Asanoa ferruginea: one gene and its partner. The protein of the gene in region 1 interacts with the protein of each later gene in a pairwise test. Links are inferred from orthologs where the notes say so. Each region holds a gene or a part of one and is shown on either strand. Other genes may lie near its edges. The genes, in order: tsaE and rlmB.

Evidence for each region.
Region 2: the proteins of tsaE (region 1) and rlmB interact in binary tests that used the Escherichia coli proteins (3 or more experiments, as listed by UniProt). The link is inferred for Asanoa ferruginea from one-to-one orthologs.

Annotation. Positions count from the first base shown.
Region 1 is NZ_QUMQ01000001.1:1,280,448-1,291,903, reverse strand. Bases 168-3,167 are described here. They hold tsaE (tRNA (adenosine(37)-N6)-threonylcarbamoyltransferase complex ATPase subunit type 1 TsaE), read left to right. Parts: upstream 168-1,424; coding sequence 1,425-1,910; downstream 1,911-3,167. Other genes in these bases: tsaB (tRNA (adenosine(37)-N6)-threonylcarbamoyltransferase complex dimerization subunit type 1 TsaB), read left to right, coding at 2,613-3,167; ung (uracil-DNA glycosylase), read left to right, coding at 1,907-2,590; DFJ67_RS06295 (alpha/beta fold hydrolase), read left to right, coding at 364-1,428; alr (alanine racemase), read left to right, coding at 168-367. Also shown: more of alr, read left to right, coding at 1-167; more of tsaB, read left to right, coding at 3,168-3,281; rimI (ribosomal protein S18-alanine N-acetyltransferase), read left to right, coding at 3,278-3,718; tRNA (adenosine(37)-N6)-threonylcarbamoyltransferase complex transferase subunit TsaD, read left to right, coding at 3,711-4,754; DFJ67_RS06265 (hypothetical protein), read left to right, coding at 4,766-5,020; DFJ67_RS06260 (ABC transporter ATP-binding protein), read left to right, coding at 5,064-6,761; DFJ67_RS06255 (ABC transporter ATP-binding protein), read left to right, coding at 6,758-8,566; DFJ67_RS06250 (DUF1707 SHOCT-like domain-containing protein), read right to left, coding at 8,577-8,921; DFJ67_RS06245 (sugar ABC transporter substrate-binding protein), read left to right, coding at 9,091-10,200; DFJ67_RS06240 (ATP-binding cassette domain-containing protein), read left to right, coding at 10,328-11,119; DFJ67_RS06235 (sugar ABC transporter permease), read left to right, coding at 11,116-11,456. UniProt on the Escherichia coli protein: Required for the formation of a threonylcarbamoyl group on adenosine at position 37 (t(6)A37) in tRNAs that read codons beginning with adenine.
Region 2 is NZ_QUMQ01000001.1:2,769,521-2,780,976, forward strand. Bases 3,997-6,996 are described here. They hold rlmB (23S rRNA (guanosine(2251)-2'-O)-methyltransferase RlmB), read left to right. Parts: upstream 3,997-4,938; coding sequence 4,939-6,054; downstream 6,055-6,996. Other genes in these bases: cysS (cysteine--tRNA ligase), read left to right, coding at 3,997-4,939; DFJ67_RS13175 (esterase-like activity of phytase family protein), read left to right, coding at 6,115-6,996. Also shown: DFJ67_RS13145 (class II fumarate hydratase), read left to right, coding at 1-789; DFJ67_RS13150 (LacI family DNA-binding transcriptional regulator), read right to left, coding at 803-1,795; DFJ67_RS13155 (hypothetical protein), read right to left, coding at 1,795-2,706; DFJ67_RS13160 (IclR family transcriptional regulator), read right to left, coding at 2,815-3,468; more of cysS, read left to right, coding at 3,512-3,996; more of DFJ67_RS13175, read left to right, coding at 6,997-7,317; DFJ67_RS13180 (Hsp70 family protein), read left to right, coding at 7,394-9,982; DFJ67_RS13185 (ABC transporter ATP-binding protein), read right to left, coding at 10,035-11,126; DFJ67_RS13195 (GDP-mannose 4,6-dehydratase), read left to right, coding at 11,406-11,456. UniProt on the Escherichia coli protein: Specifically methylates the ribose of guanosine 2251 in 23S rRNA.

The DNA of each region.
Region 1 (11,456 bases):
GCGGGTGCCGGCCGGCACCGGCGTCTCCTACGGCCACACCTACACGACGACGCGGGAGACCACGCTCGCCGTCGTGCCGCTCGGCTACGCCGACGGCGTCCCGCGGCACGCCTCCAACATCGGGCCGGTCTCGATCGACGGCGTCCGGCACACGATCGCCGGCCGGGTCTGCATGGATCAAATCGTGCTCGACGTCGGTGACCAGCCGGTGGCGCCCGGCGACGTGGCAACGCTGTTCGGCAACGGCGGTCCTAGCGCCGACGACTGGGCCGCGGCGATCGACACGATCAACTACGAGATCGTCACCCGATTCGGCAGCACTCGCGTTCCACGCGTCTACCACAGCGAGAGCGAGGCCGGTGAATGAGCACCCGACGCCGCGCGGGAATTCTCGGCGCGGTGGTCGGTCTCGCCGCAGCCGGGATCGCCACCGGGATCGCGGTCGAGCGCGCGGTCGTCCGCCGCTCGAAGCGCGGCGTGGCTGACCCCTACGTGGACGAGCCCTTCGACCGCCTGCCCTACGACGAGTTGGTGACCGTCACCACCGCTGACGGCACCGACATCCGCGTCGAGGTGGTCGAGCCGACGGCGGCCGTCACGGCCAAGCCGACGCTGGTCTTCGTCCACGGCTTCTGCCTCGACATGGGCACCTTCCACTTCCAGCGCAGCGCCCTGACCGCGCGCGGCGAGCACCGGATGGTCTTCTACGACCAGCCCGGCCACGGCCGCTCCGGCAAGCTCGAGACCGGCGAATACGAGCTGCCCGCGCTCGGCGAGACGCTGCACGCGGTGCTGCAGGAGACCGTCCCCGAGGGCCCGATGATCCTGATCGGCCACTCGATGGGCGGCATGACCATCATGGCGTTCGCCGAGCTCTACCCCGAGTTCTTCGACGACCGGGTCAAGGGCTGCGTGCTGATGGCCACCTCGGGTGGTCTGATCGACGAGACCCGGCTGGGGCTGCCCGCCGTGATCGGCCGGGTCGGCGGCCCGCTGCTCCCGCTCGTCAACAGCGCCACCCGGCTCACCGGCCCGACCATCGACCGGGCCCGCACCGCGGCCTCCGACCTGGCCTGGCTGCTCACCCGCCGCTACGGCTTCGGCGAGTCCCGGCCCAGCCCGTCGCTGGTGTCCTATGTGGAGAAGATGAACTCGCGCACCTCGGTCGACACGGTCGCCCGTTATCTGCGCACCCTCTACACGCACGCCCGCTACCCGGCCCTGGCCGCGCTCGAACGCACGCCCACGGTGATAATCGTCGGCGACAAAGACATGATCACGCCGGTCGCGCACTCCGAAGAGATCCTGCGGCACCTGCCCGACGCCGAGTTCGTGAAGGTCAACGACAGCGGCCACGTCGTCATGCTCGAACACGCCGACGAAGTCAACGCGACGCTCATCGCCTTTCTGGAGAAGACCTCAGCATGATCGAGCTGACCACTGTGGACGACACCCGGGCGTTCGGTGCCCGGCTGGCCGCGCTGCTGCGCCCCGGCGACCTGGTCGTGCTCACCGGCCCGCTGGGCGCTGGCAAGACCGCGCTGGTGCAGGGCATCGGCGCCGGGCTGCGGGTGCAGGGCGACGTCACCTCGCCGACCTTCGTGATCGCCCGGGTGCACCGGCCCGATCCGGCCCGCGGCGGCACGGTCGCGCTCGTGCACGCCGACGCCTACCGGATCGGTGCGGCCGCCGACCCGCTCGCCGAGATCGACGGGCTCGACCTCGACGCCTCGATGGACGACGCGGTCACCGTGGTCGAGTGGGGCGAAGGCATCGTGGAGCAACTGCGTGACGACCATCTGGGCGTACGCATCGACCGGCGCGACGACGACACCCGGGTGATCACCCTGGAGCCGGCCGGCGGCGACTGGGCCAGCCGGGTGGCCGCGCTGACCGAGGACGCCCGATGAACCTCACCGACCTGCTGCCGAGCGAGTGGCAGACCGCGCTGGCGCCACACCTCGACCCGGCCGCGACCGCCGACCTGAGCGCCTTCGTGGCGGCCGAATACGCCGCGACCACGGTCTTCCCGCCGTTACCCGACCTGTTCACCGCCTACCGGCTGTGCAAGCCGGCCGACACCCGGGTGGTGATCCTCGGCCAGGACCCCTACCACAAGGCCGGGCAGGCACACGGGCTCAGCTTCAGCGTCCAGGCCGGCGTCCGGGTCCCGCCATCGCTGCGCAACGTCTACAAGGAGTTGGCCGCCGACCTCGGCTCCGCCGCTCCCGACGGTGGTGACCTCCGTGGCTGGGCCACCCAGGGGGTGCTGCTGCTCAACGCGGTGCTCACGGTGCGCGAGGGAGCCGCGGGGTCACACGCCAACAAGGGTTGGGAGGCGTTCACCGACGCCACCATCCGGGCGCTCGAAGACGAGCCCGACCGGGTGGTCTTCCTGCTCTGGGGCAGCTACGCCCGCAAGAAGGCGGCCCTGGTCAGCAACCCCGCCCACGTGGTCATCGAGGCCGGCCACCCGAGCCCGCTCAACCCGCGCGGGTTCCTGGGCAGCCGCCCGTTCAGCGCCGCCAACAAGGCCCTCGCCGACGCCGGCCAGCCCACGATCGACTGGAGCCGTTCGGCGCCCGCCTGACCACCCGGATAAGGTGCATATCGTGCTTGCTCTCGTCGTCGACACCTCCACCCAGGCCGTCCTGGCCGCCGTGGTCGAGGTCACCGCGACCGGTTTCGCCGTGCGCTCCCAACACCGCACGGTCGACCAGCGCCCGCAGCACGGCGAGCGGATGGCTCCGCTGGTCGAGCTCGCGCTCTCGCAGGCCGGTGCCACCGTCCGCGACCTGGGCGCGATCGTGGCCGGCACCGGCCCCGGCCCGTTCACCGGCCTCCGAGTGGGTCTGGTCACGGCGGCCAGCATGGGCCAGACGCTGGGCATTCCGACCTACGGGGTGTGCTCCCTCGACGCGATCGGCGGCGCGCCCGGGCAGGTGACGCTGGTCGCGACCGACGCGCGCCGGCGCGAGGTCTACTGGGCGATCTACGACCAGGACGGCTCCCGGCGCGAAGGCCCACACGTCGACCAGCCGGCCCGCGTCGCCGAACTGGCCGCGGACGCGACCGTGGCGCTCGGCGACGGCGCCCTGCTCTACGCCGACCGGCTGGATCTCAAGGTGCTCGACGAGCCGCGCTACCCCACGGTCGAAGGGTTCGCCGCCCACGCCGCCGAGCGGATCCGCGCCGGTGCGCCGAGCGAGCAACTCATCCCGCTCTACCTCCGCCGGCCCGACGCCGTCGCGGCGGGAGGGCACAAGCCGGTGCTGCCGTGATCGTCACGCTCACCCGGCTGCGCTGGTGGCACATCGCCGCCCTGCTGCCGATCGAGGAAGACCTGTTCGGCGCCGAGAAGTGGTCGGCCGGCATGTTCTGGAACGAGCTGTCCAGCGGCCACTACTACCTGGTCGCCGAAGACGAGCAGGAGCGCATCCAGGGGTACGGCGGCCTGGCGGTCAACGGCGACGAGGCGTGGATCCAGAACATCGCGGTCCGGCGCGACGCGCAACGCCAGGGCATCGGTCGGATGATGCTGGAGGCGTTGCTCGCCGAGGCCGCCCGGCAGAAGGCACCCGCCGTGCTGCTGGAGGTGGCGATCGACAACGCACCGGCCCAGAAGCTCTACGCCACCTACGGTTTCGAGCCGATCGGCGTACGCCGTGGTTATTACCAACCAAGCAACACAGACGCACTGGTGATGAGACGTGACTGACGAACCCCTGGTCCTCGGCATCGAGACCTCTTGCGACGAGACGGGCGTTGGCATCGTCCGCGGCACCACGCTGCTCGCCGACGCGCTCGCGTCCAGTGTGGACCTGCATGCGCGGTTCGGTGGTGTGGTGCCCGAGGTGGCCAGCCGGGCACACCTGGAAGCGATGGTGCCGACGATGCAGCGGGCGCTCGACGAGGCCGGCGTGACGCTGGCCGACATCGACGCGATCGCGGTCACCGCCGGCCCCGGCCTGGCCGGCGCGCTGCTGGTCGGCGTGGCCGCCGCGAAGGGCTACGCGATGGCCGCCGAGAAGCCCGTCTACGGCGTCAACCACCTGGCCGCACACGTCGCCGTCGACACCCTGGAACACGGCCCGCTGCCGGCGCCGGCGATCGCGTTGCTGGTCTCCGGTGGTCACTCGTCGCTGCTGCTGGTCGACGACCTGGCCGGCGGGGTGACCCCGCTCGGTTCGACCATCGACGACGCGGCCGGCGAGGCGTTCGACAAGGTGGCCCGGCTGCTCGGCATGCCGTTCCCGGGCGGCCCGCCGATCGACCGGGCGGCCCGCTCCGGGCAGGTCACGATCCAGTTCCCGCGCGGCCTGACCGCGGCCAAGGACCAGGCCGCACACCGGTTCGACTTCTCGTTCTCCGGCCTTAAGACCGCCGTCGCCCGCTGGGTCGAGGCCCGCGAGCGGGCCGGCGAGCCGGTGCCGGTCGACGACGTGGCGGCGTCCTTTCAGGACGCGGTCTGCGACGTGCTGACCGCCAAGGCGATCGCCGCGTGCCGCCAGCACGGCGTCGACACGCTGGTGATCGGTGGCGGGGTGGCCGCCAACTCGCGGCTGCGGGCGATGGCCGAGGAGCGGGCGGCGAAGGTCGGCATCACCGTGCGGGTGCCGCGCCCGAAGCTCTGCACCGACAACGGCGCGATGGTCGCCGCGCTGGGCTCGCACCTGGTCGCGGCCGGCGTCCGCCCCAGCCGGCTGGATCTTCCGGCCGACTCTGCGATGCCGTTGACGCTCGTGAGTGTGTAATGTCCGGCCCCGTGATCGCTCGCATGTGGGAGGCCCGTGCCGAGCCCGGCCGCCTGCCCGACCTCGTCCACTGGGTCTGCGACACGGCCCTGCCGCGGATCGAGGTCAACCCGCTGCACATCGCGAGCGAGGTGTTCTCGTCGTCCGACGACCGCTGCGTCGTGATTTCCAGATGGCGCAGTGATCCGGAGCCGTTGCCGGCCGCGCCACCGCTGCTGGTGGCCAGGCCACCGCACGAATGGGACTTCACCCTCGTCGACCGTTAATCGGTGGCGCCGCACGGAGTTGATCATTTAGCTTCGTCCTGTTATGCGGCCCTTACCCGTCGGTGATCCCGGCGACCCCGACGTCAGGTCGGCCACCCGCTACCTCGTGTGGCTGGCGGCCCGCACCTGGCCGTCGATGCTGGCCGCGATCTCCTTCGCCATCATCTGGATGCTCAGCCAGGCGCTGATCCCCGCGACCGTCGGCCGGGCCATCGACGCCGGGCTCACCGACCGTGATGCCGACAGCCTGCTGCGCTGGGGCGCCGTGCTGTTCGGCCTCGGCCTGGTCACCGGGGTGACCGGCATCCTGCGCCACCGGATGGCCGCGTTCAACTGGCTCTCCGCCGCCTACCGCACGATCCAGCTCACCGTGCGGCAGGCCAACCGGGTCGGCGCCACGCTGCCCAAACGGCTGGCGACCGGCGAGGTGGTCAGCATCGGCACGTCCGACATCAACCACATCGGCGGCGCGCTCGACATCACCGCCCGCGGCACCGGCTCGCTGGTGGCGGTGGTCGCCGTCGGCGTCATCCTGCTGCGCACCTCGGTGCCGCTCGGGCTGATCGTCGTGGTCGGCGTGCCGGTGATGATGCTGATCGCCGCCAGCCTGATCAAGCCGCTGCAACGTCGCCAGCAGGTCTACCGCGACCAGGAGGGCAAGCTGACCACCCGGGCCGGCGACATCGTCGCCGGCCTGCGGGTGCTGCGCGGCGTCGGTGGCGAGTCGACCTTCGCCGGCCGCTACCGCACCGAGTCGCAGGAACTCCGGTCCGCCGGCGTCCGCGTCGCCCGCATCGAGTCCCTTCTCGCGGCTTCGGAGATCCTGCTGCCCGGCATGTTCTTGGTGCTGGTCACCTGGCTCGGCGCCCGGTTCGCGCTGCGCGGCGAGATCAGCGTCGGCGAGCTGGTCGCCCTCTACGGCTACGCCGCGTTCCTGGTCAGCCCGCTGCGCCAGCTCACCGAGGCGATCGATCGGCTGACCCGCGGGCACGTGGCGGCCCGCCGGGTGGTGCGGATGTTCACGCTCGAGCCGGAGTTCACCTCCCCGGCCGCTCCGGTGACCACCCCGGCCGGCCCGCTTGTCGACGCCGAGTCCGGGCTGACCGTCCGGCCCGGGCGGTTCACCGCCATCGCGGCCCGCGATCCGGTCGACGCGGCGGCGATCGCCGACCGGCTCGGCCGGTTCGCCGAGGGCACGGTGACCCTGTCCGGCGTCTCCCTGGCCGAGCTCGACCTGACTACGGTGCGCGAGCGGATCCTGGTGGCCGACAACGACGCCCGCCTGTTCTCCGGGCCGCTGCGGGCCGAGCTCGACCCGCGGGGCAGCGGCGACGGCGCGATCGCGGCGGCCCTCGACACGGCCAGCGCCGTCGATGTCGTCGACGCGCTCCCCGCCGGGCTCGACACCGCGGTCGCCGAGCGCGGCCGCGAGTTCTCCGGCGGCCAGCAGCAACGGCTGCGGCTGGCCCGGGCGCTGGTCGCCGACCCGGAGACGCTGGTGTTGGTCGAGCCGACCAGCGCGGTCGACGCGCACACCGAGGCCCGCATCGCCGCCCGGCTCGGCGCCGCCCGGGCCGGCCGCACCACGGTCGTCTGCACCACCAGCCCGCTGGTGCTCGACCGGGCCGACGAGGTGGCCTTCGTCGCCGACGGCCTGGTGGTCGCGGCCGGCACTCACCGCGACCTTCTGCGCCGCCACCCCGACTACCGCGCGACCGTAACCAGGGAGGAAGACCAATGAGTCAACAACTCCCCGTCGCCGACGCGGCCGAGGTGCGCAAATACGCCCGCCGGCTGATGCGCCGCCATCCCGGCAGCCTCGCGGTCGCGCTCGGCCTGCACGGCCTGGCCGCCGTCGCCGGCCTGGTCGCGCCCCGCCTGCTGGGCAAGCTGGTCGAAGGGCTGTCGACCGGCACCACGACCCGGGCGATCGACCGGATCGCGTTGGCCATCGCGGCCTTCGTGGTGACCCAGGCGGTGCTGACCAGGTTCGCCGCCTTCTGCTCGGCCCGCCTCGGCGAGCGGGTGCTGGCCGAGCTGCGCGAGGAGTTCGTCGACCGGATCCTGGCGATCCCACTGTCCACGGTGGAACGCGCCGGCACCGGCGACCTGCTCACCCGCACCTCGCGCGACGTCTCCGCGCTCTCGCACACGGTGCGCTTCGCGGTGCCGGAGACGCTGATCGCGATCGTCACCTGCGGGTTCGTGGTCGGCGCCATCGTGCTCACCGGCCCGCTGCTGGCGCTGCCCTGCCTGATCGTGGTGCCGCTGCTGTGGGCCGGCACCCGGTGGTATTTGCGTCGCGCCCCCGCCGGCTACCTGCGCGAGAACGCCGCATACTCCGACATCACCGACGGCATCAGCGAGACCGTCGAGGGCTCCCGCACCACCGAGGCGCTGCGCCTTCAGGACCGCCGCCGGGAGCGCACCGACGACGACATCCGCCGCTCCTACTCGGCCGAGCGCTACACACTGTGGCTCCGCACGGTCTGGTTCCCCGTCGTCGAGATCAGCTATGTGGTGCCGGTCGTGGCGACCCTGCTCATCGGCGGCTGGTTCTACCTCGAGGGCTGGGTGACGCTGGGCCAGGTGACCGCCGCGACGCTCTACGTGCAGGCGCTGACCGACCCGATCGACCGCCTGCTGTCCTGGCTCGACGAGCTTCAGGTCGGTGGCGCCTCGCTGGCCCGCCTGCTCGGGGTCGCCGGCCGTCCCGCGCCGGCCGACTCGGCCGCCGCGGCACCGCGCGGCGAGCGGCTGGTGGCCAGCGGGGTCCGCTACGCCTATGTGGAGGGTCGCGATGTCCTGCACGGCATCGACCTGACGATCGAGCCGGGGGAGCGGCTGGCGATGGTCGGCCCGTCGGGCGCCGGCAAGTCGACGCTGGGCAGGCTGCTGGCCGGCATCCACGCGCCCACCGCCGGCGCGGTCACCGTCGGCGGCGTCCCCTTGGCCGCGCTGCCGTTCGACCAGTTGCGCTCGCACGTCGCCCTGGTCACCCAGGAGCACCACGTGTTCATCGGCACGGTGCGCGACAACCTGGTGATGGCCCGGCCCGGCGCGACCGACGACGAGGTGCGCTCGGCCCTGTCGGCCGTCGACGCGCTCGACTGGGTCGACGCCCTGCCGTCCACCTTGGACACGGTGGTCGGCACCGGTGGCCACCCCATCCCGCCGGCGCAGGCGCAGCAGCTCGCGCTGGCCCGGCTGGTGCTGGCCGACCCGCACACGCTGGTGCTCGACGAGGCGACCTCGCTGATCGACCCGCGGGCCGCCCGCCACCTGGAGCGGTCACTGGCCGCAGTGCTTCAGGGACGCACCGTCATCGCCATCGCGCACCGGCTCTTCTCGGCGCACGACGCCGACCGGGTCGCGGTGGTCGAAGACGGGCGGATCACCGAACTCGGCTCGCACGCCGAGCTGGTCGCGGCCGGCGGTTCCTACGCGGCGCTGTGGCGTTCCTGGCACGGCGACGACGAGCCCGCGGCTGCCGAAGCCGGTTCCGACCCCAAACGGCGCGAAAGTCCTTATTCGACAGTGGCGTAACTTGGCGTCCTTAACGGGTAACGGCCATGTAGAGCGCGAGTAACAACAAGGTCACGGCGGCGATCCCGAACATTGCAAGGAGGTCTCGGCGGACCGCGCCCGGCTTCTCCGGCAGGGCCGGAAGATCGCTGGTCACCCGAGCTAGATCGGCCAAAGTATCGGCGTTGTAGACCACGCCAACACGGTCGGTGAACTCGTCAAGAGTCAAGCGACCGACCGCGGTATGGCTTTGTAACAACTCGACTACGCGCTGTCGGTCGGCGTCTGACGCACGAGTATCCAAAGTCAACCTATCCCCTCTCCGCGGGCGAAAGCGTACGCTCTGAGAGCGCTTTCTCGGCTCGCCCGAACGCATCGAAGCCGGTTCCAGTGCCGTGACCGGATCGTTACGGCAGCGTGTCGACCGCGCGAGGTTGGGCGCCAAATGCGCGAGTATTTTGTGTTTCGGATCGCTGGTTGGCGGAGGCCAATGGCGCCACCCTGGCCACGCGGTCCGCTCAACGGCCATGAAGGAGTCAAAGGTTATGCGTAACCGATTTCTGTCGGTCGCCGTCGCCACTATGGCGGTCGGCGCGCTGGCACTTGCGGGGTGTGGGTCAGACGACTCGGGCGGAGACAGTGGCGGGGGCACCGCTGCCGCCAAGAAGGTCGGCGTGATCCTCCCCGACGCCGCCACCTCGCCGCGCTGGGAGGCCAACGACCGACCGCTGCTCAAGGCCGCGTTTGACGGCGCGGGCATCACGGCCGACATTCAGAACGCCGATGGTGACAAGGCGAAGTTCGGCACCCTCTGTGATGGCATGATCACGTCGGGCGTCAACGTCCTCCTGATCGTCAACCTGGACCCCGACTCCGGCAGCGCCTGCCTGAAGAAGGCCCAGGCCGCTGGCATCAAGACCATCGACTACGACCGCCTGACCCCGGGTGGAGGCGCGTCCTACTACGTCTCCTTCGACAACGTGCAGGTCGGCAAGCTGATGGGCGAGGGCCTCACCAAGTGCCTGACCGACGCTGGCAAGACCAAGGCCAACATCGTTCAGATCAACGGTGACCCGACCGACAACAACGCCTCGCTGTTCAAGCAGGGCTACGTCGAGGCGCTGAAGCCGAAGGTGGACAGCGGCGACTACAAGATCGTCGGTGACCAGACCGGTAAGTGGGACGCCACCGTGGCGGGCACCGCGTTCGAGCAGCTCTACACCCAGAACGGCGGCAAGGTCGACGGCATCATCTCCGCCAACGACACCATGGCCCAGGGCATCATCGCCCGGCTCACCGCCAACGGCCTCCAGGGCAAGGTCCCGGTGACCGGCCAGGACGCGAGCAAGGAAGGCCTCCAGGCCATCCTCGCCGGCAACCAGTGCATGACCGTCTACAAGGCGATCAAGGTCGAGGCCGACACCGCCTCGAAGCTGGCCATCGCGCTGATCAACGGCCAGACCCCGGGCAGCGACCTGGTCAACGGCGCGGTCAAGGACACCGTCCTCAACAAGGACGTCCCCTCCGCGCTCGCGACCCCGAAGGCCATCTACAAGGACTCCGTCAAGGACGTCATCGCGGACGGCTTCTGGAAGGCCAGCGACATCTGCACCGGCCAGTACGCCGAGCTCTGCACCAAGGCAGGCGTTAGCTAAGTGACGCCAAGAGGCCCGGCAGGCGAGACCTGCCGGGCCTTCTGGGCGCTTACGGCCACGGTTACTGCCGGGCCGGGAAACAACTAGTGAGGTGACCATGACGGTGCCGGAGGGTGCTGCGGGGGCGGTGACGGCGACGGAGGACGCCGCGCCGCTGCTGTCGCTGCGCGGGATCAACAAGAGCTTCGGTGCGGTCCACGTCCTACAGGACGTGGATTTCGATGCATATGCGGGACAGGTGACCGCGCTCGTCGGCGACAACGGCGCGGGCAAAAGCACCCTGATCAAAGGGATCGCCGGCAGTCAGCCGTTCGATTCCGGGGAGTTCCTCTTCGAAGGCCGGTCGGTCTCGGTGACGAACCCCAAGCACGCCAACGAACTCGGCATCGAGGTCGTCTACCAGGATCTGGCGCTCTGCGACAACCTGGACATCGTCGACAACCTGTTCCTTGGCCGCGAGGTCACGAAGAACGGCATCCTCGACGAGGCGACCATGGAGCGCCGGGCCCAGGAGACGCTGGCCGGCCTGTCGGTCCGCACGGTCAAGTCGATCCGTCAGGTCGTCGCCAGCCTTTCCGGTGGCCAGCGCCAGACGGTCGCGATCGCCCGCGCGGTGATCTGGAACTCCAAGCTCGTGGTGCTCGACGAGCCGACCGCCGCACTCGGCGTCGCGCAGACCGAGCAGGTGCTGCGGCTGGTGCGCCAGTTGGCCGACAACGGGCTCGCGGTCGTGCTGATCAGCCACAACCTCAACGACGTGTTCCAGGTGGCCGACCGGATCTCGGTCCTCTACCTGGGCCGGCTGGCGGCACAGATGAAGACCAAAGACGTGAAGAGCAACCAGGTCGTCGAGATCATCACGACCGGTCGGTCGGATGCCATCGGTGGCATCACCAACGGCAACGGGGAGTTGAAATGAGCACCCCGACGAAGGTCGAGACGACCGAACAGCCCGTCGAGGAGACCACGCCGGCCAACCCGTTGGTCGCCGCGGTCGGCAACTGGTGGGCCCGGGTTCGCGGCGGTGACGCCGGTTCCCTGCCGGCGCTGCTCGGCATCATCGCGCTGGTGATCGTGTTCGCGTCGCTGCGCCCCACGACGTTCACCAACGCGTTCAACTTCGCCAACCTGATCCACCAGGCGGCGGCCGTCATCGTCATCGCGATGGGCCTGGTCTTCGTCCTGCTGCTCGGCGAGATCGACCTGTCCGCCGGTTATACGGCCGGCACGGCAGCGGCCGTGATGGGCGTCGTCGT
Region 2 (11,456 bases), 1.5 Mb from region 1 along the record:
ACCCAGGTGCGCAACGGCATCGCCCGACTGGAGTCGACCCTGCCGCGGCTCGCCTCGTTGCCGCTGGGTGGCACCGCCGTCGGGACCGGGGTCAACACGCCGCCCGGGTTCGCGGCCAAGGTGATCGAGCGGTTGCGGGCCGAGACCGGGTTGCCGCTGTCTGAGGCGGAGGACCACTTCGAGGCCCAGGGTGCCCGCGACGGCCTGGTCGAGGCGTCGGGGCAGCTACGCACCGTGGCGGTTGGGCTCTACAAGATCGCCAACGACATCCGGTGGATGGGGTCCGGCCCGCGGGCCGGCTTGGGGGAGTTGCGGATCCCCGACCTTCAGCCCGGGTCGTCGATCATGCCGGGCAAGGTCAATCCGGTGGTGTGTGAGTCGGTGCGGCAGGTCTCGGCGCAGGTGATCGGCAACGACGCGACGATCGCGTTCGCCGGTTCGCAGGGCGACTTCGAGCTCAACGTGATGCTCCCGGTGATGGCGCGCAACATCCTGGAGTCGATCCGGCTGCTGGCGGCCGCGAGCCGGATGCTGGCGGACCGCTGCGTGGTGGGGCTCGCTGCCAATGAAGAGGTGGCGTTGGCCTATGCCGAAGGGTCGCCGTCGATCGTCACGCCGCTCAACCGGCATCTCGGGTATGACGAGGCCGCGGCCATCGCCAAGGAGGCGCTGGCCAGCGGGCGGTCCATCCGGTCGGTGGTCATCGACCGAGGGCACGTGGCGTCCGGAAAGATCTCCGAGGCCGAGTTGGACTCCCTCCTCGACGTCTTGCGGATGACTCGGCCTTAGCCGCTGCCGCCGGCTAGGCCGCGGCCGAGCTGCGGCGGATCTGGAGCGGTGCGGGCTCCACCCGGTGCCAGTTGGGGCCGGTCTCGCTGGCCAGCAGCGCCCGGGTGGCCAGCGCGGCCATGTGTTCGACCGGCTGGCGGACCGAGGTCATCGCCGGCGTGGCGACGGAGGCCAGGAAGCTGTCGTCGAAGCCGACCAGAGCCACGTCGTCGGGCACCCGGCGGCCGCTTTCCTCCAAGGCCCGGAGCACGCCCATCGCGGTCAGGTCGCAGGCCGCGAAGATGCCGTCGAGGTCGGGGTGGGCGGCCAGCAACTCCTTGGTGCCGTCGAACCCCGCCTCCAGGCAGAAACCGCCCTCGGCGCCGATGGGCTCGTGGCCCGCCTCGACCGACGCGGAGTGGAAGCCGCTGCGGCGGCCGGTCGCACACGAGTTGCCCTGCTTGCCGTGGACGGCGACCACCTTGCGGCGGCCGGTGCGGTAGAGATGCTGCACCGCCGACCGGGCGCCCTCCGCGTTTTCCGCCTCGACCGACGGGACGCCCGGCGCCGAGTGGCCCAGGGACACGACGCGGGCGCAGCGGGCCGAGAAGCGGGCCGCGAGTTCTGGCGGCACGTTGACCAGGAGCGCGCCGACGCCGACGATCCGGGCGACGTCGTCGAGGCGGCGTGGGGCGTCGGGCTGCTCGATCACGTGGACGCGCATCTGGGTGTCGCTGCCGGCCAGCGCCGACAGGATGCCGGACATGACACGGCTGTAGTAGGGGTTGCTGCCCAGCATGACGGCCGCGTCGTCGATGACGATCAGGTCGATGACGTCGCTGTGGCCTTTTGCCAGGGCCCTGGCCGCCAGGTCGGGGTGGTAGCCCAGCAACTCGACGGCGTGCCAGACGCGGCCGCGGGCGTCGTCGGACACCTTGCGGCCGCCGGAGATCACGCGGGATGCCGTCGCGCGGGAAACACCGGCCGCGCGGCCCACGTCTTCTAGTGTCGGCTTCTTTGCCTCCATCACCGCATGTTAGGGGAGAGAGCGCTCTCCACGACATCCTGTTTTCGCTTTGTTCGGCATCCGCGAGCTGTCAGCGCCGCCCGGACCTCGCGCACCACCTCGGAAAACTCGCGCTGCGGCGAGAAACGCAGCACTAGCCAGCCATCGTTGATCATGACTGTTTCGCTGTGCCGGTCGGGCGCGCACCACAGGGCGACCCGGTATTCGGGCCAGGCCAGCGGTGGTCGGACCGCGAGCACCGGCGGGCGGGCCCGAGCCATCGGCAGGCCGGCCAGGAACAGACGGACCCGGAGCACCGACTCGGCCCGCGACGCGGCCGCGGCGTCGGCCAGCGACAGCGTGTGCGCGGCCCGGCGGCCACCCGGGCGGTCGGCCAGCCGGGCCGCGACCTCCGCGAGAAGATCCGGCGTCACGAGCCGGTGGAAGAGCAGCGCGTCGGCGATCGCCACCGCGTCGGTCAGGGGGAGCCACACCGCCGCGTCCCAGGCGGTGCGGGCCGGCGTGGTGACCGGCACCTCGGCCGACCCGCCGGGCAGCCGGCGGTGGCAGACGTCGACCGGGTCGAGGTGCACCCGGTGCAGGATGGTGCCGCCCGACGTGCCGACGCGGCGGTCACCGAGCACGATCAGATGGACCGGATCGTCGAGACCGGCGACCGACCGCAGGCCGTGCGCGGTCGCTGCCGATGGGCCGGCCACCACGACCGAGCCCGGAGGCAGCCGGACCAGCGTCGCCCGGCAGGCCAGCGCGTGGTCGCGGGCCAACCGCGAGTCGGCGTAGACGTTGTGGCGCAGCCGGGCCCAGCACGAGGCGCGCAACTGGTGCACGGACAGCAGGCCGGCCGACACGGCCGCGCTGCCGCGGAACACCTGCCACTCGAGCGCCGCGGGTCGGGGCGATTCGCGGGTCATGTCATCCAGCATGAAAAGAACGACGACCGGTGGACAGACCTGTGGATAACTCGCGTGATTGCGCCGTACACAGCCTGTGGATAACTCGGCGGAGGCTGTGGAAAGGCGCTAGGACCCGAGCGCTCCGGCGACCGCCGCAGCGGCCGCCGCCACCTGTGGGCCCACGTCGGCCAGGTCGAGTGCCTCCAGCGCGACCACGCCCACGCTCGCCTCCAGGCCGTCGACGCCGAGCACCGGCGCGGCCACCCCGAACGCGCCCGCCTGGAGCTCACCAACGGTGGTCACCGGATCGGGCGAACCCGACCGGCCCGCGACGATCGCCCGCCCGGCCGCGCCCCGCGCCAGCGGGTGCCGGTACCCGGCCCGGTAGGCCACGTGGAAGGCGGTCCAACTCGGCTCGACGACGGCGAGCGCCACTGCCTCCGTACCCTCGGCGATGGTCAAATGGGCGGTTGCCCCGACCTCCTCGGCCAGCCGCCGCAACGCCGGCAGCGCCGCCTCGATCACCACGGGGTGTGCGCGCCTGGCCAGGTGCAGCACCCCGGCACCCAGCCGCAACCGGCCCGCGCCGTCGCGGCGGACCAGGCCGTGTGAGGTGAGCGCGCCGACCAGCCGGTAGACCACGGCCCGGCCCACGCCCAGCCGGTCGGCGGCCTCGGTGACCGTGAGTCCTTCGGGAGTATCAGCAACCAGATAGAGCAGTCGCAGGCCGCGGTCGAGCGTCTGGGCGGTCTCGCCCGCCCGATAGACCGGCTGCGTCACACCGCGAGCATAGGCGTAAACGGATCAACGCTACCCTTGTCAGGTGACGCTGCGTTTGCATGACACCGCGACCCGGTCGGTGCGGGAATTCGTCCCGCGAGAGCCCGGCAAGGTCTCGATGTACCTCTGTGGCCTCACCGTGCAGTCCGAGCCGCACATCGGCCACCTTCGCTCCGGCGTCAGCTACGACGTGCTCCGTCGGTGGTTCGAGCGCAACGACTACCAGGTGAGGTTCATCCGCAACATCACCGACATCGACGACAAGGTGCTGCAGAAGTCGCTGGAGCAGGGCCGGTCGTTCTGGTCGATCGCCTACGCCAACGAGGTCATCCTCGACGCCGCCTACCGCTCACTCAACGTGCTGCGGCCGACCTACGCGCCGCGGGCCACCGGTCACATCACCGAGATGCACGGCCTGATCGCCCAGTTGATCGACAACGGTCACGCCTACGCGGCCGAAGACGGTTCCGGCGACGTCTACTTCGACGTCAAGTCCTACGCCGACTACGGCTCCCTTTCCGGGCAGCGGGTCGACGAGATGGCCAGCGCCGCCGACAGCGCCGACCGGGCCAAGCGCGACCCGCGCGACTTCGCGCTCTGGAAGGGCTACAAGCCCGACGAGCCGGTCGAGGCGCAGTGGTCGAGCCCCTGGGGCGCCGGCCGGCCGGGTTGGCACATCGAGTGCTCCGCCATGTGCCTGCGCTACCTGGGTCCGGAGTTCGACATCCACGGCGGCGGCCTCGACCTGACCTTCCCGCACCACGAGAACGAGATCGCCCAGTCCCGTTCGGCCGGGCTGCCGTTCGCCCGCTTCTGGGTCCACAACGGCCTGCTCAACCTGGGCGACGCCAAGATGGGCAAGTCGACCGGCAACGCGCTCGACCTCGACTACGTCACGGCGCTCGGCGTGCGGATGGTCGAGCTGCGGCACTACTTCGTCTCCGTGCACTACCGCTCCCGGATCGACTACTCCGACGAGGCGTTGCGTGAGTCCGCGACCGCCTACCGACGGATCGAGGGATTCGTGGAGCGGGCTGTCGAGTCGGTGGGCGCGATCCCGGCCGGCGACCTACCGGCGGCGTTCGCCGAGGCGCTCGACGACGACCTCAACACCTCCGGCGCGTTCGCGGTGGTGCACGAGACCGTGCGCGCCGGCAACACCGCGCTGGCGGCCGGCGACGACGCGGGTGTTCGCGCCGCGCTCGGCAGCGTCCGGGCGATGCTCGACGTGCTCGGCATCGACCCGCTCGACCCGGCCTGGTCGGTCGCGTCGACCGGGGGCACGCCGGGCGAAGAGCTGCGCGGGATCATCGACTCGCTCGTCGCGCTCGCGCTGGACCAGCGCGCGCAGGCGCGCAGCAGGAAAGACTGGACCGCCGCGGACGCGGTCCGGGACCAGCTCAACTCGGCCGGGGTCAACGTCGAAGACACCCCGCACGGCCCGCGTTGGACGATCGGAAGCAGGGACTGATGGCGGGCAACTCACAGCGACGTGGCCGACGGGTCACCCCCAAGAAGGGTGCGGCCGCCGGCTCCGGCGGCAAGAACCGGTCGAGCCTGTCCGGCAAGGGACGCACCCTGCCCGCCGACGAGCGGCCCTGGCACAAGGGCTACTCGGGCACCGAGAAGCTGCCCAACCGCACCGCCTGGAAACAGGCCAAGGAGAAGAAGGCCGCGGCGGCCGAAGGTCGGGCCCCCAAGATCGGGCAGCCGGGCACCAAGGACACCACCTGGGGCAAGGGCACCAAGGGCAGCAAGCCGAGGCAGAGCCAGCGGCAGGCACCGCAACGTGGTGGCAACCCGCGGGTGGCGCCGGGCCGCCGCTCCAACACTCCGCGCGACGCGCCGGAGTTGCTGGTCGGCCGCAACCCGGTGCTCGAGGCGCTGCGCGCGATGGTCCCGGCGACCGCGCTCTACGTCGCGCAGGGCATCGACATCGACGACCGGATCACCGAGATCGTCCGCACCGCCGGCGACCGCGGCATCCCGCTGCTCGAGGTCGGCCGCGCCGAACTCGACCGGATGACCGGCGGCGTCCTCCATCAGGGTGTCGGCATCCAGGTGCCGCCGTTCGCCTACGAGCCGTTCGACGACCTGCTGGCGGCCGCGCTGGAGCACCCCACGCCGCTGCTGGTGGCGCTCGATGGCATCACCGACCCGCGCAACCTCGGCGCGACGATCCGCTCGGCCGCCGCGTTCGGCGCGCAGGGCGTCTTCGTCCCCGAGCGGCGGGCCGCCGGCATCACCGCGACCGCGTGGCGCACCAGCGCCGGCGCTGCCGCACGGGTGCCGGTCAGCCAGGTGGTCAACCTGACCCGGGCGATCAAGGCAGCCCAGCGCGAGGGCTTCGTGGTGATCGGGCTCGACGCCGATGGCGAGACCGACATCTACAACCTGGAAGCCGCGGTCGGCCCGCTGGTGGTCGTCGTCGGTTCCGAGGGGCGCGGCCTGTCCCGGCTGGTCGGCGAGACCTGCGACATGCGGGTCGGCATCCCGATGGTGTCCGAGGTGGAGTCGCTCAACGCGAGCGTCGCCGCCGCGGTCGCGCTCGCCGAGATCGCCCGACGCCGGAGCGACGCCGCCTGACAGCCGGCGTTCACATCCAGCCCCCGACCGGTTCATCCGGGCTGGCTAGCTTCTCGGCTCATGACGAAACGTCGCAATGTATGGATGGGTGCGGCCGCGGCCGTCGCCCTTGCCGTGGGTGTCGCGGGACCGGCGTCGGCACACGATGCCGATGAGTTCGGCCCCGCGACCCTGACCGGTTTCGCGTCGCTCCCGGCGCTCACCTTCGTGCCCGCGAGCGAGCCGTCCGGTTCGCTGCTCGACACCGCGCCGGTCAACGGCGTTGCCGCACCCTGGGACGACCAGCCCGTGCAGGGCTTCAGCGGCATCGTCAAGAACGGCGACGGCAGCTACGAGGTGATGTCGGACAACGGCTTCGGCAACAAGGCCAACAGCGCGGACTTCGTCCTGCGCATCCACACCCTCGCGCCGGTCTTCCACGAGAACAAGGTCGACGTTCTCGGCGGCATCAACCTGACCGATCCCAAGGGGTACGTGACCTGGCCGCTGATCCGCAAGGACCGGGTGCTGACCGGCTCGGACTTCGACGTCGAGTCGATCCAGCGGGCCGCCGACGGCACCTACTGGATCGGTGACGAGTTCGGCCCGTTCCTGCTGCACTTCGACCGCACCGGCGCCATGATGCAGGCGCCGATCTCGCTGCCCGGCGTGTTCGCGCCGGAGAACCCGTTGCGCGGCACCACGCCCAACAACATCAACAGCAGCAAGGGCTTCGAGGGCATGGCGCAGTCGCCCGACGGCCGCAAGCTCTACCCGCTGCTGGAGGGCACCGTCGCCGGTGACACCCCGGGCACGCTGCGGCTCAACGAGTTCGACGTGCGCGCCGGCGGCTACACCGGCAAGCACTACGTCTACAAGCTCGACGATCCGGCCAACGCGATCGGCGACGCCATCGCCGTCGACGGCCACCGCTTCCTGGTCATCGAGCGCGACAACGGCCAGGGCGCCACCGCCAAGACCAAGCGGATCTACCTGGCCAACATGAGCGACCGCGACAAGGACGGCGCCATGGACAAGACGCTGGTCGCCGACCTGATGAACATCAACAACCCGAAGAAGCTCGGCGGCTTCGGCAAGACCTTCACGTTCCCGTTCCAGACGATCGAAGACGTCGTGATCCTCGACAACCAGACGATCGCCGTGCTCAACGACAACAACTTCCCGGGCTCGGCCGGCCGCACCGCCGGCGTCCCCGACAACAACGAGTTCATCACGCTGAAGCTCACCCAGAGCCTCAACGCGGATCGCCGCTTCATCGACTAAGGCCGCGGCCATGGCGAGGGATGCCCGGCCGTACCATGCAAGGCCGGGCATCCCCTCGCCCCGCGGAGGTCGGTAGATGCAAGGGCACGCGCTCGGGGTCGATCTGGGCACGTCCAACACGGTTGCCGTGTTGCGTTGGCCCGACGGGCGCACCCGACCGTTGCTGTTCGACGGTCAACCGCTGCTGCCCTCCGGTGTGCTCCTCGACGAGGCCGGCCGGCTGCACGTCGGTCGCGACGCCGAGCGGCTCGCCCAGGCCGACCCGGCCCGCTACGAGCCCAACCCGAAGCGACACGTCGACGCCGCCGGTGTGCTGCTCGGCGACCGCGAGGTGGCGACCGTCGACCTGCTCGCCGCGATCCTGGCCGCCGTCGCGCACGCGGCCGTCGAGGCGGTCGGCTACCTGCCACCGGCCACGCTCACCTATCCCGCGGCCTGGGGCCCGCAGCGCCGGCAGGCGCTGACCGAGGCACTGTCCCGGGCCGGCTGGCCCGCCAGCACCCTGGTGCCCGAGCCGGTCGCGGCCGCCCGTTACTTCGCTGAGGTGCTGCGCCGCCCGGTGCCGGTCGGCTCGGCGCTGGCGGTCTTCGACTTCGGTGGCGGCACGCTCGACATCGCGGTGGTCCGCAACGACGGCCCGGATCAGACCGGCCGGTCGCGGTTCAGCGTGGTCGCCTCCGGTGGCGTCGCCGAACTCGGCGGCCTCGACCTCGACGCGGCGCTGGTCGGCCACCTGGGCCAGGTGCTCGCCGGCACCGACCCGGCCGCCTGGGAACGGTTGCGCAACCCGGTCAACGCGGCGCAACTGCGCGACCGGCGGCGCTTCTGGGACGACGTACGCGGTGCCAAGGAAATGTTGTCCCGCGCGGCCGTGGCGCCCGTGGCGGTCCCGGGTGTCGACCAGGCCGTCCACCTCACCCGCGAAGAGCTCGAACGGCTGGCCACCCCGCTGCTGCGCCGGGGCGTCATGGAGACCGCGGCAGTGATCGAGAGCGCCAAGCTGCGGCCCGACCAGCTCGCCGGGCTGTTCCTGGTCGGCGGCTCCTCCCGGGTGCCGCTGGTGGCCCGGCTGCTGCATTCCGACCTGGGCCTCGCCCCGACCGTGCTCGAGCAGCCCGAGTTGCCGGTCGCCGAGGGCGCGCTCGCCGAGCTGCCGGCCCGTGCCGCGCACATCCCGGCCCAGGCGACCGCACCGGCGACCGTCCCGGCCGGGCCCGGCTTCGCGGCGCCGGAACCGACCTCACCGGCACCCGCCGGGCCGTGGAGCCCGCCGCCGGGGTCACCGGCCGCGCCGCGGCGACGCCTGCCCCGAAAGCTCTTGCTCCCAGCAGTGGCGCTCGCGCTGGTCGTGGTCGTCGCCGCCGTCTCGGTGATCGTCACCCTGCTCAACCGCGACGGGTACGACAAGGTCAAGTTCGCGGCGTTCAGCGACGTCGGCCAGCCGTTGCCGATGAGCGAACGGGCCTACGACGCGTTCAGCCACGTGACGGGCGACCGGGCCTACTTCGCCTACACGACCGAGCAGAAGAAGCTCACCGTCGTCGCCGCCGACGCCACGTCGGGCAAGCAGCTCTGGAGCCAGGACGTGCCTGACGCCGCCGACGACTGGCGGGGCATCCGGTCCGTGCCGGGCGCCGTCCTCGCTGAAGCCGACGCGATCGGCAGCACCGCGCCGCGCCGGCTTTCCGTGCTCGATCCCGACAACGGCCGCCGGATGTGGAGCGTCGACCTCTACGGCGAAGACGAGACGTTCGTCGTCGCCGACCGCCTGGTGGTCGTCGACCGGAAGAACGCGAAGCTGGTCGGCTACGGGCTGCGCGACGGTGAACGCAAATGGGACCTGGACACCCCGAAGAACCAATACGACGACACCAAGACCAAGGTGTACGGCGCGCAGACGCCCACCGACGTCGGCGGCCCGGCGGACTTCGCGGGCACGGCGCTGGACCCCGACCGCGACGACGACAAGCGGCTCGTGCAGATCAGCGCCGACCGCTCGGCCCGGGTGATCGACGCGGTGAGCGGCAAGATCCTCGACCAGCAACCCAACGTGGCCGACCCGGGCGACCCCGCGACGGTCTACGACGGCCAGCTCTTCACCGTCCGCACCACCGAGGGCACCGAGTTGTTCGCGGCCGACCTCGACGCCCTCGACAAGCCGCGCAGCATCTACCGGGCGGCCGACCCGCAGCGCCGGGCGGCGTCGCTGAGCGCCTGCGGCGAGAAGCGGATCTGCCTGCTGGAGCAGACCTCGTTCGACACGAAGACCACCGAACTGGTCGCGGTGCCGTTCGCCGGCGACGGCGCGACCTGGACGAAACCGGCGGCCGGGGTCGACTCGATCCTGCCGGTCGGCACCCACGTGCTGGTGCAGAGCGACGAGTCGGGCACCGACCACGTGGTCGGCTACGACGCGACCGGCAAGCAGGTGCTCGACAGCGACGGCGTCGCGGCGCGGGTCAACGGTGCCAGCGTGTTGATCTTCGGGAAGCCGCCGAGCCTCAGCGCCGCCGACTACAACGTGGTCGGCTGGGTGCTCGGCGAGAAGCAGCCGGTGCAACTCGGCGCGCTCGTCGGGGTGCGCTCCTCGACCTGCACCTGGTCGACCAGCGTCATCGCCTGCGCCGGCGACAGCGACCTGCGGTTGCGGCGCTTCGCCGGATAACACGAACGGCGGGCCGGTTGCCCGGCCCGCCGTCGTTGGTTGCTGTCGTGATCTAGAGGCGCGTGCCGGAGGTGGCGTGGAACGCGTGGTGCCGGTCGGCGCGCGGCTTGACGAACACGGTGTCGCCCATGTTGGGCATGTGCCGGCGGTCGGTGCGGATGGTGAACCGCTCGGAGACGCCGTCGAGGGCCGCGTGGCCGTAGATGTTGGCGTCGGAGCCGAGGTCTTCGACCAGCTCCACGACGACCGGCAGGCCACCCTCGGTCGGGCCGACCAGGTCGGTGTCTTCCGGCCGGAAGCCGACCGTCACCTTGTCGCCGCCACCGTTGGCCCGGGCCGCCGCGACCTCTTCACGGGTCAGCGGGATGAGCAGGTCAACGAACTTGGCGCCGGAGTCGGTCAGCGGCACCGTCTTGATGTTCATCGCCGGCGAGCCCATGAAGCCCGCGACGAAGACGTTGGACGGCTTGTCGTAGAGCGCCCGCGGGGTGTCGACCTGCTGGAGCACGCCGTCGAGCATGACCGCGACCCGGTGGCCCATCGTCATGGCCTCGACCTGGTCGTGGGTCACGTAGACGGTGGTGATGCCGAGCTTGGCCTGGAGCGAGGCGATCTGCGTGCGGGTCTGCACCCGGAGCTTGGCGTCGAGGTTCGACAGCGGCTCGTCCATCAGGAAGACCTGGGGCTCACGCACGATGGCGCGACCCATGGCGACCCGCTGGCGCTGGCCACCGGAGAGCGCCTTCGGCTTGCGGCCGAGGTATTCCTCGAGCTGGAGGAGGCCGGCGGCCTCCTTCACCCGGCGGTCGATCTCCGCCTTGGAGGTCTTGCGCAGCTTGAGCGCGAACGCCATGTTCTCGTAGACCGACATGTGCGGGTAGAGCGCGTAGTTCTGGAAGACCATCGCGATGTCGCGAGCCTTCGGGGGGAGGTGCGTGACGTCGCGGCTGTCGATGTGGATCGAGCCTTCGTCGACGTCTTCGAGGCCGGCGAGCATGCGCAGGCTGGTGGACTTGCCACAACCGGAGGGGCCGACCAGGACGAGGAACTCGCCGTCGCCGATCTCCAGGTCGAGGTGGTCGACCGCAGGCCGTTCAGTGCCCGGATAGATCCGGGTGGCCTGGGTGTAGGTGACCGTAGCCATGAGGGGACACCGCTTCCTTTCACCGGCAGGAACGTGCCGGACGATCCGAGTGAAAAGAGCTGCCGGCACGTCACCGCGCCGACACCTTGTCTGCAGGTCACCGTAAAGGTTTCTCGCATTGGTGCCAAGGTGTGGGCGCTCTCTGCCCCATTTGCCCTGGCAAGCGCCACCGGCGTGGGGGATCGCTATGCTGTGCTCAAAGCTGCCCCTGTAGCTCAGATGGCCAGAGCACTCGCCTTGTAAGCGAGATGTCGCCGGTTCGATCCCGGCCGGGGGCTCGTGGGACGCACCGCACTCATTTCGGGCGTCGCCGGCCAAGATGGCTCTTAC